Kineococcus endophyticus: one gene and its partner. The protein of the gene in region 1 binds, or shares a complex with, the protein of each later gene. Links are inferred from orthologs where the notes say so. Each region holds a gene or a part of one and is shown in the gene's direction. Other genes may lie near its edges. The genes, in order: hisF and hisH.

Evidence for each region.
Region 2: the proteins of hisF (region 1) and hisH are in contact, whole or in part, in a crystal structure (PDB 6RU0), measured with the Thermotoga maritima proteins. The link is inferred for Kineococcus endophyticus from one-to-one orthologs. Residues at the interface, in WP_004080486.1 of Thermotoga maritima: Met1, Leu2, Ala3, Arg5, Ser40, Glu41, Asp45, Glu46, Ala70, Glu71, Ile73, Asp74, Ile75, Pro76, Phe77, Asp98, Lys99, Ser122, Gln123, Glu161, Thr195, Leu196, Asn247, Arg249, Glu251; in WP_004080484.1 of Thermotoga maritima: Asn15, Arg18, Arg22, Arg117, Leu118, Pro119, His120, Met121, Gly122, Trp123, Asn124, Asn134, Gly135, Tyr136, Tyr138, Val140, Tyr158, Glu180, Lys181, Ser182, Ser183, Lys184, Ile185.

The regions. Positions count from the first base shown.
Region 1 is NZ_JBFNQN010000013.1:80,323-86,183, forward strand. The notes cover bases 1-2,841. They hold hisF (imidazole glycerol phosphate synthase subunit HisF), read left to right. Parts: upstream 1-954; coding sequence 955-1,728; downstream 1,729-2,841. Other genes in these bases: AB1207_RS18420 (GNAT family N-acetyltransferase), read right to left, coding at 1-931; AB1207_RS18430 (TIGR03085 family metal-binding protein), read right to left, coding at 1,729-2,382; hisI (phosphoribosyl-AMP cyclohydrolase), read left to right, coding at 2,436-2,807; AB1207_RS18440 (Trp biosynthesis-associated membrane protein), read left to right, coding at 2,804-2,841. Also shown: more of AB1207_RS18440, read left to right, coding at 2,842-3,415; AB1207_RS18445 (HGxxPAAW family protein), read left to right, coding at 3,545-3,850; indole-3-glycerol phosphate synthase TrpC, read left to right, coding at 3,931-4,755; trpB (tryptophan synthase subunit beta), read left to right, coding at 4,752-5,861.
Region 2 is NZ_JBFNQN010000001.1:444,100-450,118, forward strand. Bases 1,148-4,146 are described here. They hold hisH (imidazole glycerol phosphate synthase subunit HisH), read left to right. Parts: upstream 1,148-2,327; coding sequence 2,328-2,966; downstream 2,967-4,146. Other genes in these bases: AB1207_RS02095 (histidinol-phosphate transaminase), read left to right, coding at 1,148-1,735; hisB (imidazoleglycerol-phosphate dehydratase HisB), read left to right, coding at 1,732-2,331; priA (bifunctional 1-(5-phosphoribosyl)-5-((5-phosphoribosylamino)methylideneamino)imidazole-4-carboxamide isomerase/phosphoribosylanthranilate isomerase PriA), read left to right, coding at 3,334-4,089; AB1207_RS02115 (SseB family protein), read left to right, coding at 4,125-4,146. Also shown: AB1207_RS02090 (Gfo/Idh/MocA family protein), read left to right, coding at 1-548; more of AB1207_RS02095, read left to right, coding at 623-1,147; more of AB1207_RS02115, read left to right, coding at 4,147-4,841; AB1207_RS02120 (DoxX family protein), read right to left, coding at 4,889-5,407; AB1207_RS02125 (MFS transporter), read left to right, coding at 5,544-6,019. UniProt on the Escherichia coli protein: IGPS catalyzes the conversion of PRFAR and glutamine to IGP, AICAR and glutamate. The HisH subunit catalyzes the hydrolysis of glutamine to glutamate and ammonia as part of the synthesis of IGP and AICAR.

The DNA.
Region 1 (5,861 bases):
CGACGGGCCCGGTCTGGACCGCGCGCGGGTCCAGGAGCAGGTGCGGCAGCAGCTCGTCGACGGGTCGGTCGGAGGCCCGGGTGACCCGGACGAGGTCGATCGAGGCGAGGAACTCCCACAGCGCCCGGTAGGCCGACGGCGTCGTCGCGGTGAGGTCGCGCAGGTGGACCGTCCCGTTCGGCACGCGGCCCACGGACTCGTCGCTGACGTCGTAGGCCGCGTACCCGTCGGGGGTCCCGTCCTCGTCCCGGTGCAGGACGACGTGCCCGCGGGGACCGAGCCAGCGGCCCTCGCCCCGCCGGCCCGCGGCCTCCCACCACGCCGCGTCGCGCAGCAGCCCGCCGGGCCGCCGGCGCCGGGCGGCGTCGTGGACGGCGGCCAGCTCGTCGGTGCGGCCGGCGGGGACGAACTCCAGCGAGCCGGTCGCCGCCGGGGCGTCGGGGCGGAACGCGACCCGGGCGTGGTCGAGGACCAGGCTCGTCGAGCGCGTCGCGGCGCCGAACCCGAACCGGCCGTAGATGGGTGCCTCCGCGGCGATGAGCACCGCCAGGGCGTGCCCCGCGGCGCGGGCGCGCTCGAGGTCGGCCGTGAGCATGCGGGACAGCAGGCCCCGGCGCCGGTGCGTGGGCAGCACGGTCGCGGTCGAGACGGCGTCGACGTCGACGGGACCGGCGCCGGGCACCGTCAGCTCGGAGTCGAAGGTGCGCAGCGTCGCCACGACGCGGTCCTCACCGGCGACGGTGTCGTGCACCGCCGTGAGCCGGTGCCCCTGCACCATCCGCTGCCGCTCGTCGAGGGAATCCTCGGTGGGCGCGGACTCCAGGAAGGACGTGCGGCTCGGGACGGCCCAGGCGCGCAGGGCCTCCCGGTCGTCCGGGTCCACCTGCGTCACGCGGAGCTCTGGACGGGTCGGGAGTCCGGTGTCCTGCACGGCTGCGACGGTACCGTTCCCCCGTGAGCGTCGCCGTCCGTGTCATCCCCTGCCTCGACGTCGACGCCGGTCGCGTCGTCAAGGGCGTCAACTTCGCCGACCTGCGCGACGCGGGCGACCCGGTCGAGCTGGCCCGCCGCTACGACGAGCAGGGTGCCGACGAGCTGACGTTCCTCGACGTGACCGCCTCCTCGGGATCGCGGGAGACGACGTACGACGTGGTCCGCCGCACCGCCGAGCAGGTCTTCATCCCCCTCACCGTCGGCGGAGGGGTCCGCGCGGTCGCCGACGTCGAGAAGCTCCTGCGCGCCGGCGCCGACAAGGTCGGCGTCAACACCGCGGCCATCGCCCGGCCCGAGCTCATCACCGAGATCGCCGAGCGGTTCGGCGCCCAGGTGCTCGTCCTGTCCGTCGACGCCCGCCGCACGCTGCCGGGGGAGCCGACGACCGCCTCGGGGTACGAGGTCACCACCCACGGCGGTCGCCGCGGCACGGGTCTGGACGCCGTGGAGTGGGCCGCCCGCGCCGCCGAGCTCGGCGCGGGGGAGATCCTGCTGAACTCGATGGACGCCGACGGCACCAAGCAGGGCTTCGACCTCGAGATGCTCGGCGCGGTCCGGTCCCGCGTCACCGTCCCGCTCGTGGCCAGCGGTGGGGCCGGCGCGGTCGAGCACTTCCCGCCCGCCGTCGCCGCGGGCGCCGACGCCGTCCTGGCCGCCAGCGTCTTCCACTTCGGCCAGCTGACGGTCGGGGACGTCAAGGACGCCCTGCGGGAGGGCGGCGCCCCCGTCCGCTGACTACTCGCCCACCGCGCCCGGGTACGTGGCGCGGAAGCGGGCGACGGCCTCGGGCGTGCCCTCCAGGTGCACCAGGGCCCGCGTGCGCCGGCCGAACGCGTGCAGCAGCAGCTCGGCGACCGTTCCGGTGACCGCGACCGACTCCGCGCCCGGGCGCACCACCGCGCGCGGACCCTCCGGCGTCACCAGCACGACGCCCACGGGGGAGCGGCGGTAGGCGACCCGGCCCATGACCCGTACGGTGCGCCACAGCGCCTCCTCCTGCGCCTGCGGCAGCGCGCGGGGCCCCCACCCGGGCTGCGCGCGCAGGACGTCCTCGTGGTGCACGAAGTACTCGGCGCTGTTCACCAGGCCGTCGAGGGCCCGCACCCGCAGCGGACCGTGGGGACCGCCCCGCACGCGCTCGACGAGGGCGTCGAACGGCTGCGACGCCAGCTCGGAGACGACCCTGTCGCGGTGCGACCGCAGCGGTGGCAGGGCCTCGCCCAGGGCCACGTCCGGACGGTTGTCCCGCACCGCCAGGTGCACCAGCAGGTCCCGGACGTCCCAGCCGGCGCACAGCGTCGGCGCCTCCGGGCCGACCCGCAACGCGCTGTCGCACAACCCGTCCCGTTCGCGTCGCGCGTCGCCGGGATTCCTGGAGGGGAGGACCATGGCGCCGATCGTGCCACCCGGGCCGTCCGGTGCGCCCCGCGGCCGGTGAGACCATGGGCCGCGTGTCGTCCCTCGAGCTCGATCCCCGCACCGCCGCACGCCTGAAGCGGGACGCCGCCGGCCTCGTCTGCGCCGTCGTCCAGCAGCACGACACCCGCGAGGTGCTCATGGTCGCCTGGATGAACGACGACGCTCTGGCCCAGACCCTCGCCACCGGCCGCGCGACCTACTGGTCGCGCAGTCGCGGGCAGCTGTGGCGCAAGGGCGACACCTCCGGTCACGTCCAGTGGGTGCGCAAGGTCTCCCTGGACTGCGACGGCGACGCGCTCCTGCTCGAGGTCGAGCAGGTCGGCGCGGCCTGCCACACCGGCGACCGGACCTGCTTCGACGCCACCACCCTCCCGCTCACCGCGCCGAGCGCGTGAGCGCGCCCGTTCCCGAGGTCCGGCGCCGGTCACGGCGCGGACCCCTGCTGCTGCTCGCCGCCGTCGGCGCCGTCGTCGCCCTCGGGGCCGGCGCGCCGACCTGGGTCAGCGGCCGCGCCGCCACCGCGACCGGGACCGCGGCCGTCCTCGCCTCCGGCCGCGACGCCGCGCCCGTCGCCACGGCGCTCGCCCTCGTCAGCCTCGCCGCGGTCGTCGCCTCCACGCTGGGGCGCCGGGCCGCGCGGCTCGTCGCCGCGCTCGTCCTCGTCGCCGGGGGCGCCGGGGTCCTCGCCGCCAGCACGGGCCCGCTGCGGGAGCCGACCGCGGCGCTCACCGCCCCGGCCCGCGCGGCCAGCGGGACGACGCAGGCCCGCGTGGAGGGCGCGGTCGACGTCGCGCCGTGGCCGGTGGTGTCCGCGGTGGGCGGCGGTCTCGTCGCCCTCGCCGGGGTCGGGCTCGTCGTCGGGGCACGCCGGCGTGATGTCCCCCGGGCCGCGGGTCGCTACGACCGCGACGCCCGCTCCGGAGCCGGCGCGGCCGCCCCGACGCGGGACGACCCGGCGGCCGCGTGGGACGCGCTCTCGCACGGCGACGACCCCACCCGCTGACCCACCCGCTGACCCACCTGCCGGCCCGCCCGGTCACCCGTCCCGGCGCGCGCGTCCGCGAGTCGGTACGGTGTCCGTAGTACCCGAGCGCGCTCGTCGCGCGCCGACGACCCGCCCCGAGGAGTCCCCGTGAGCACCGAGAGCAACCACCAGTCCCACGGGCACCACAGCACCAGCGCCGCCGCCCCGGCCACCGACATCGTCGACGAGCACGGTCACGGCCACAGCGTCGCCGCCTGGGCCGGTGTCGCGGTGTGCCTCGTGGGGTTCCTCATCCTCTCCCTGGCGATCGTCTTCCCCAGCCTGACCTGGGGGATCATCGGCAGCGTCGTCATCCTCGCCTCGCTCGTGGTCGCGGGCGGTCTGGCCAAGGCCGGCTACGGCGTCAAGGGTCCCGACGGCAAGCCCGTCGGCCTGGGTCGCGCCAAGCGCTGACCTGCCGAGCGCTGCCCTGCCGAGCGCTGCCCGCCCGCCCACCGGACCGTCGTGTCCGGACCCGGCGATACCCTCGTGGCGTGACAGTCCTCGACGACATCCTGGCCGGCGTCCGTGAGGACCTGGCGGCGCGCAAGGCGCTCACCTCGCTGGACGAGCTGAAGGAGCGCGCGCACCGACAGGTGCCCGCCAAGGACGCGCACGCCCTCCTCAAGCCCCGCGACGCGGAGCAGCGCGGCGTCAAGGTCATCGCGGAGGTCAAGCGCAAGAGCCCTTCCAAGGGCGCGCTGGCGACCATCCCGGACCCGGCCGAGCTCGCGACGCAGTACGAGGCCGGCGGGGCCAGCGTCATCAGCGTCCTCACCGAGCAGCGCCGGTTCGGCGGCAGCCTGGACGACCTGCGGGCCGTCCGCTGCGCCGTCGACGTCCCGGTGCTGCGCAAGGACTTCGTCGTCGAGTCGTACCAGCTGTGGGAGGCCCGCGCCTGGGGGGCCGACGTCGTGCTCCTCATCGTCGCCGCTCTCGAGCAGGAGGCCCTCGTGTCGCTCATCGAACGCACGCACTCCCTGGGCATGACGGCCCTGGTGGAGGTCCACACCGCCGAGGAGGTCGCGCGTGCCCTGGACGCCGACGCGCGCGTCGTCGGGGTGAACAACCGCAACCTCAAGACCCTCGAGGTCGACAACTCCACGTTCGCCGACCTGGCGCCGCTCATCCCGGACACCAAGGTCAAGGTCGCCGAGTCGGGCGTCTCCGGCCCGCGCGACGTCGTCGAGTTCGCCCGCGCGGGCGCCGACGCCGTCCTCGTGGGGGAGACGCTCGTCAAGGGCGACGACCCGCGCCGCGCGGTCGCCGACCTCGTCGCCGCCGGTGCGCACCCGGCCGTGCAGGCGGTGCGCCCGTGACCACGCAGGAGACCCCGCTGACCACCTCGGGACGTTCCTTCAGCGGCGAGCGCGGGCCGTACTTCGGCGCGTTCGGCGGCCGCTTCGTGCCCGAGGCCCTCGTGGCGGCGCTCGACGAGATCGACGCCGCGCACACGGCGGCGATGGCCGACCCCGGCTTCCTCGCCGAGCTGGCCGAGCTGCACCGCACGTACTCCGGCCGGCCCAGCATCCTCACCGAGGTGCCGCGCTTCGCCGCCCACGCCGGCGGCGCCCGCGTCATCCTCAAGCGCGAGGACCTCAACCACACGGGCTCGCACAAGATCAACAACGTGCTCGGGCAGGCGCTCCTCACCAAGCGCATGGGCAAGCAGCGCATCATCGCCGAGACGGGCGCCGGACAGCACGGCGTCGCGACGGCGACGGCCGCGGCCCTCATGGGCCTGGAGTGCGTCGTCTACATGGGCGAGGAGGACACCCGCCGCCAGGCGCTGAACGTGGCCCGGATGCGCCTGCTCGGCGCGACCGTCGTCCCCGTGACCGCCGGCAGCCGGACCCTCAAGGACGCCGTCAACGAGGCGTTCCGCGACTGGGTCTCCTCCGTCGACACGACGCACTACGCGTTCGGCACGGTCGCCGGCCCGCACCCGTTCCCGGTGCTCGTGCGCGACTTCCAGCGCATCGTCGGCGTCGAAGCCCGCCAGCAGGTCCTCGACCTGACGGGCCGCCTGCCCGACGCGGTCGCGGCCTGCGTCGGCGGCGGGTCCAACGCCATCGGCATCTTCCACGCGTTCCTGGACGACCCGGACGTGGCCCTGCACGGGTACGAGGCCGGCGGGGACGGCGTCGAGACGGGCCGGCACGCGGCCCCCATCTCGGCCGGGGCGGCCGGTGTCTTCCAGGGCGCCCGGCAGTTCGTCATGCAGGACGAGGACGGGCAGACGGTCGAGTCGCACTCGATCTCCGCCGGGCTCGACTACCCCGGCGTCGGACCGGAGCACTCGTGGCTGGCCGCCAGCGGCCGCGCGCAGTACCACCCCGTGACCGACGCGCAGGCGATGGAGGCCTTCCGGCTGCTGTGCCGCACCGAGGGGATCATCCCGGCCATCGAGAGCGCCCACGCGCTC
Region 2 (6,019 bases), on another replicon or contig:
CGACGGACAGCTTCCACAACGACTTCGACCCCTCGAACATGGGCTGGCGCGCCTCGGCCAAGACGAGCGGCGGCGGCGAGCTCATCGACACGGGCTACCACCCGACGTACCTGCTGCTGCACCTCGCGGACGCCCAGCCCACGGAGGCGACCGCGTTCCTCTCGACGCACCGCCTGAAGTTCATGGAGGGCGAGGACTCCGCGCAGGTGCTCGTCCGGTTCGAGAACGGTGTCGTGGGCCAGATGGTGACGAGCTGGGCCTACGACCCGGCCCCGGGCACCGAGAAGTTCTCCGTGGTGGGCGAGCTCGGATCGCTCACGGGCACCGCGAACTCCGTCACCTACCGGCTGCGGACGGGGGAGGAGGAGACGTTCCAGTTCGAGGACGTCGACTCCTTCGTCGAGGAGATCGGCGCCTTCGCCGACTGCCTGCGCGAGGGCACCCGCCCGATCCACACCGAGACCGAGGGCATCGCCGTCCGCGGCGTCCTGCTCGCGGCCTACGAGGGCGCGCGCACCGGGACGATCGCCAAGGTCCTCTCCGTCTGACCCGCGCACCCGGACCGCCCGTCCCGCCCTCCCGGGTGGGACGGGCGGTGCTGCGCGTCTGGGACACTGCTGCCGTGACCGAGACGACCACGCTGGCCGACCTGCCGCTGCGCGAGGACCTGCGGGACGAGCACCCGTACGGGGCCCCCCAGCTGCACGTGCCGGTGGTCCTCAACGTCAACGAGAACCCCTACCCGGTCGCGCCCGAGGTGGTCGCCGACATCGCGGCCGCCGTCGCGCAGGCGGCCGTGGGCCTCAACCGCTACCCCGACCGCGAGTTCCTCGACCTGCGCGCCGACCTCGCGGCGTTCTTGCGCACCGAGTCCGGGGCCGAGCTCGCGCCCGAGCAGGTGTGGGCGGCCAACGGGTCCAACGAGGTCATGCTCCACGTGCTGCAGGCCTTCGGCGGCCCCGGCCGCACCGCGCTGAGCTTCGCCCCCACGTACTCGATGTACCCCGAGTACGCGCGCGACACCCTCACGACGTGGGTCACGGGCCGGCGCGAGGAGGACTTCACGGTCGACGTCGACCACGCCCGCGAGCAGGTCCGCCGCTACCGCCCCTCCGTCGTCCTGCTGACGAGCCCCAACAACCCGACGGGGACGGCCCTGCCGCTGGCCACCGTCGAGGCCGTGCTGGAGGAGGTCTCCGCCGTCGGCGGCATCGTCGTCGTCGACGAGGCGTACGGGGAGTTCCGCCGGGCCGGCGTCCCCAGCGCCCTGGAACTCCTCCCGCGGCACGGCAACCTCGCGGTCAGCCGCACCATGAGCAAGGCGTTCTCGCTGGCGGGTGCCCGCGTCGGGTACCTGGCGGCCTCGCGCGCGTTCGTCGACGCCCTGCGGATCGTCCGCCTCCCGTACCACCTGTCGGCCGTCACCCAGGCCACGGCACGGGCCGCGCTGAAGCACTCCGCGGCCCTGCTCTCCACGGTGGACGAACTCCGCACCCGTCGCGACGAGACCGTCGTGTGGTTGCGCGACAACGGGTTCGACGTCGCCCAGTCCGACGCGAACTTCGTCCTGTTCGGCCGGTTCACCGACCGGCACGGCGTCTGGCAGGGGTTGCTCGACCGGGGCGTCCTCATCCGCGAGACCGGCCCGGCCGGCTGGTTGCGCGTGAGCATCGGCACGGCCGACGAGATGCAGCAGTTCCGAACCGCACTCCAGGAAGTGGTGGCAACCCAGTGAGCCGCACCGCGCGCATCGAGCGCAGCACCAGCGAGTCCTCCGTCCTCGTCGAACTCGACCTCGACGGCTCGGGGCGCACGCAGATCGACACGACCGTGCCGTTCTACGACCACATGCTGACGGCGCTCGGCAAGCACTCGCTCATGGACCTGACGGTCCGGGCGAGCGGTGACACCCACATCGACGTGCACCACACCGTCGAGGACACCGCGATCGTCCTGGGCCAGGCGTTCCGCCAGGCGCTCGGCGACAAGTCCGGCATCCGCCGCTTCGCCGACGCCACCGTCCCGCTCGACGAGGCCCTCGCGCACGCCGTCGTCGACGTCTCCGGCCGCCCCTACTGCGTCCACGAGGGGGAGCCGGCCGGCCAGGAGTTCCACCTCATCGGCGGGCACTTCACCGGCTCGCTGACCCGGCACGTCCTGGAGAGCTTCGCCTTCCACGCCCAGATCTGCCTGCACGTGCGCGTGCTCGCCGGCCGGGACCCGCACCACGTCGTGGAGGCGCAGTTCAAGGCGCTGGCCCGCGCGCTGCGCTACGCCGTCGAACCCGACCCGCGCGTCGTCGGCATCCCCTCCACCAAGGGTGCGCTGTGACGTCCGTCGTCGTCCTCGACTACGGCTTCGGCAACGTCCGCTCCGCCGTCCGCGCCCTCGAACGGGTCGGCGCGTCGGTCGAGCTGACGTCGGACCGGAAGGCGGCCCTCGAGGCCGACGGGCTCCTCGTCCCCGGCGTCGGTGCGTTCGCGGCCGTCAACGCCGGGCTCAAGGCCATCGGCGGTGACTCGATCGTCGACCGGCGCCTCGCCGGGGGCCGTCCCGTGCTCGGGATCTGCGTCGGGCTGCAGGTGATGTTCGAGACGTCCACCGAACCCGGCGACGGCCTGCCCGACGGCTTGGCCCAGTGGCCCGGCACCGTCGAGCGCCTCCCCGCCGACGTCGTCCCGCACATGGGCTGGTCGACCGTCGAGCCGCCCGCCGGCTCCCGCCTCTTCGCCGGCGTGGAGGACGAGCGCTTCTACTTCGTGCACTCCTACGCCGTGCAGCGCTTCGAGATGCTCGACACCACCGACGGCCGCGTCCCGCTGCCCCAGATCACGTGGGCCGAGCACGGGACGCGCTTCGTCGCGGCCGTCGAGAACGGCGCGCTGTCCGCGACGCAGTTCCACCCGGAGAAGTCCGGCGACGCCGGCGCCCAGCTCCTGCGGAACTGGGTCGACTCCCTCACCTGACCGCCTGCGCAGCAACGACTCGCGCGGGACACCCACGGGGACACCCACCGGTGTCACCACGTGGGTGAGCCCGTGGGTGTCCCGACCGCGTCGTCCCGACGACGCTCCCGGGACACCCACACCTGACTCCACGCCTGTCCTCACGCCCGGTCCCACACCCGTCCTCACGCCCGTCCCCACACCCGGTCCCACGTGGGACCGGCCGTGGGACCGGCTCGGGCGTCGTCCCCACCCCCGCCGCGCCGTCCCCACACCCGGTCCGACACGGGACCGGCCGTAAGACCGGCTGTGAACCGGCTGTCGGACCTGACCCACCCGCTCCCCGCCGCCCCGCCGCACCCCCCGACCCCTCGTAGACTCGCCCCCCGTGACCAGCGAGAACACCGCCACCGCCGCCCGCCGGCTCGAACTCCTCCCCGCCGTCGACGTCGCCGACGGCCAGGCCGTCCGCCTCGTGCAGGGCGAGGCCGGCAGCGAGACCTTCTACGGCGCCCCGCTGGAGGCGGCCCTCGCCTGGCAGGAGGCGGGCGCGGAGTGGGTCCACCTGGTAGACCTCGACGCCGCCTTCGGCCGCGGCTCGAACCGCGAGCTCCTGGCCGAGGTCGTCGGCCGCCTCGACGTCGCCGTGGAGCTGTCCGGCGGGATCCGGGACGACGCCTCCCTCGAGGCGGCCCTGGCCACGGGCTGCCGCCGCGTCAACCTCGGCACCGCCGCCCTGGAGGACCCGGACTGGACGCGGTCGGCCATCGCCCGGCACGGCGACCGCATCGCCGTCGGCCTCGACGTGCGCGGCACGACGCTGGCGGCGCGCGGCTGGACGCGCGAGGGCGGGGACCTGTGGGAGGTGCTGGCGCGCCTGGACGCCGACGGCTGCTCCCGCTACGTCGTCACCGACGTCACCAAGGACGGCACCCTGCGCGGTCCGAACGTCGACCTGCTCCGCGAGGTCTGCGCCCGGACGAAGGCCCCCGTCGTGGCCTCGGGCGGCATCTCCAGCCTCGACGACCTGCGCGTCCTGCGCGACCTCGTCGACACCGGCGTCGAGGGCGCCATCGTGGGCAAGGCCCTGTACGCCGGGAACTTCACCCTCCCGCAGGCCCTCGACGTGGCGGGCCGGCCCTGACCGCTCACGATCCCCGCACGACCGACTCCGCCGGGGTGCCGTGGGCGGGACGCACGTTGCAGCCCAACGCCTTCGCGGGCGACGACGGGTCGAGGTCCCCTGAGCTGGAACGGGCGCTGACCGCGTGGGACGCGGTCGGGGGCGACCTCGTCGCCCGCGTCCACGCCGAACGCGCCGTCGTCGGCGCTCTCGCGGGCAGCCGGGTGTTCGCCCCGGTCGTCGCCGAGCTGGGCGAGAGGGGGGACGACGGCGGTGACAAGAGCGCCGACATGGCGCTGGCGCTGCTGACCCAGCCCGACGGCCGCCGCGGGCTGCCGCTGTTCACGGACCTCGCGGCGCTGAGCACCTGGCGTCCGGACGCGCGTCCGGTGCCGGTGCCCGCGGAGCAGGCGGCGCTGTCGGGTGCTCAGGAGGAGTGCGACGTGCTCGTGCTCGACCCGGCCGGTCCCGTGCGCTTCGTCGTGCGCCGCAGCGCGTTCTGGGCCCTGGCCCGGGGGGAGGTGTGGATCCCCGCAGCCCTCGACGCGACGCTCGCGGCGGCCGTCGCCGACGCCGTCCGGGACCTGCCGGTCGTCCGCGGCACCCGGTGCGAACCGGGTCGGGGGGCCGAGCTGCGCGTCGTCCTCGGGGTGACCCCGGGCCTGGACCGCGAGGGGCTCGACGGCCTGCTGCGGGCGGTGGGGGAGCGGCTGGCCGCGGGCGTCGTCGCTGAACGCGCGGAGTCCCTGGAGTTCCAGGTGCTGCCGGCCTAGTGGTCTGAGGACGGCCCGGACCGCCCGGTGACGGTCCGGGCCGAGGATCAGTCCTGCTCGGCGGCCTCGGCGGCCACCGTCTCCTGACGCGCCTTGATGGTCGTGTACGCGCCGACGCCGGCGGCGGCCAGCGCCAGGACGGTCGTCCACCGCTTGTTGAAGACGTGGCCGGTGGCGGCGTCGAGGCTGTACTTCCCGGGACCACCGATGGCCAGGGCCACCGAGGCCAGGCCCAGGACGGCCGGGTACTCGAACCCGCCCGAGGTCACGAAGAAGCCGTTGGGCTTGTGCACGACGGACGCGGCCGCCATGGCCGCCGCGGCCGACGCGCCGCCGACGGGCGTCGCGAGCCCGAGCGCGAGCAGCGCGCCGCCGCCGGCCTCGGACGCGCCCGCGAGGACGGCGTTGCGCTTGCCGGGGCGGAAGCCCATGGCGTGCATGGCGCCGGCGGTGCCCTCGAGGCCGCCGCCGCCGAAGGCGCCGAAGAGCTTCTGCGCGCCGTGGGCCACGAGCGTGCCGCCGATGCCGAGGCGCAGGGCCAGCAGGCCCAGGTCGTTGTTCGCCACGAGGTGTCTCCTCCGATGCTTGCGGGTTCAAGGTCGGCGGCCATTCGACCACCTCGGCCCCGCGGCGGCCACGGGGGGTGGTTCGCCGGGGGAACCGGACTGCGTCGTGTCGCCACCGCCTGCCACAGTGCAGGACGTGTCCACCGCTCCACCCCGCCCGGGGTCCCGGGTCCTGCGCGCCTTCAGCCCCTACCGCGACGTCCTGGCCGTCCGCGGCGTCGTCGTCCTCGAGCTCGTCGGGTCCCTCGGGCGCGTCCCGGCGTTCATGGCGGGGATCGTCTGCATCCTCCACGTCGTCCAGCACCTCGGGATGGGCTACGGCGCAGCGGGACTCGTAGGTGCCGTGGCGACGATCGGGACGGCGGTCAGCTCGCCCTGGCGCGGGTGGGTCGTGGACCGGTACGGCCTGCGGCGCGCGCTCGTCCCCTCGATCGTGGCGCAGGCCGTCTGCTGGTCGGTCGCGCCGTTCGTGCCGTACGCCGGGCTGCTCGTCACGGCGTTCGTCGCCGGCGCCCTGGGCCCGCCCGTGTTCACCGTCGTGCGCCAGTCGCTGGCCGTCGTGGTCCCGGACGAGCGGCGCCGCACGGCGTTCTCCCTCGACGCGGTCCTCGT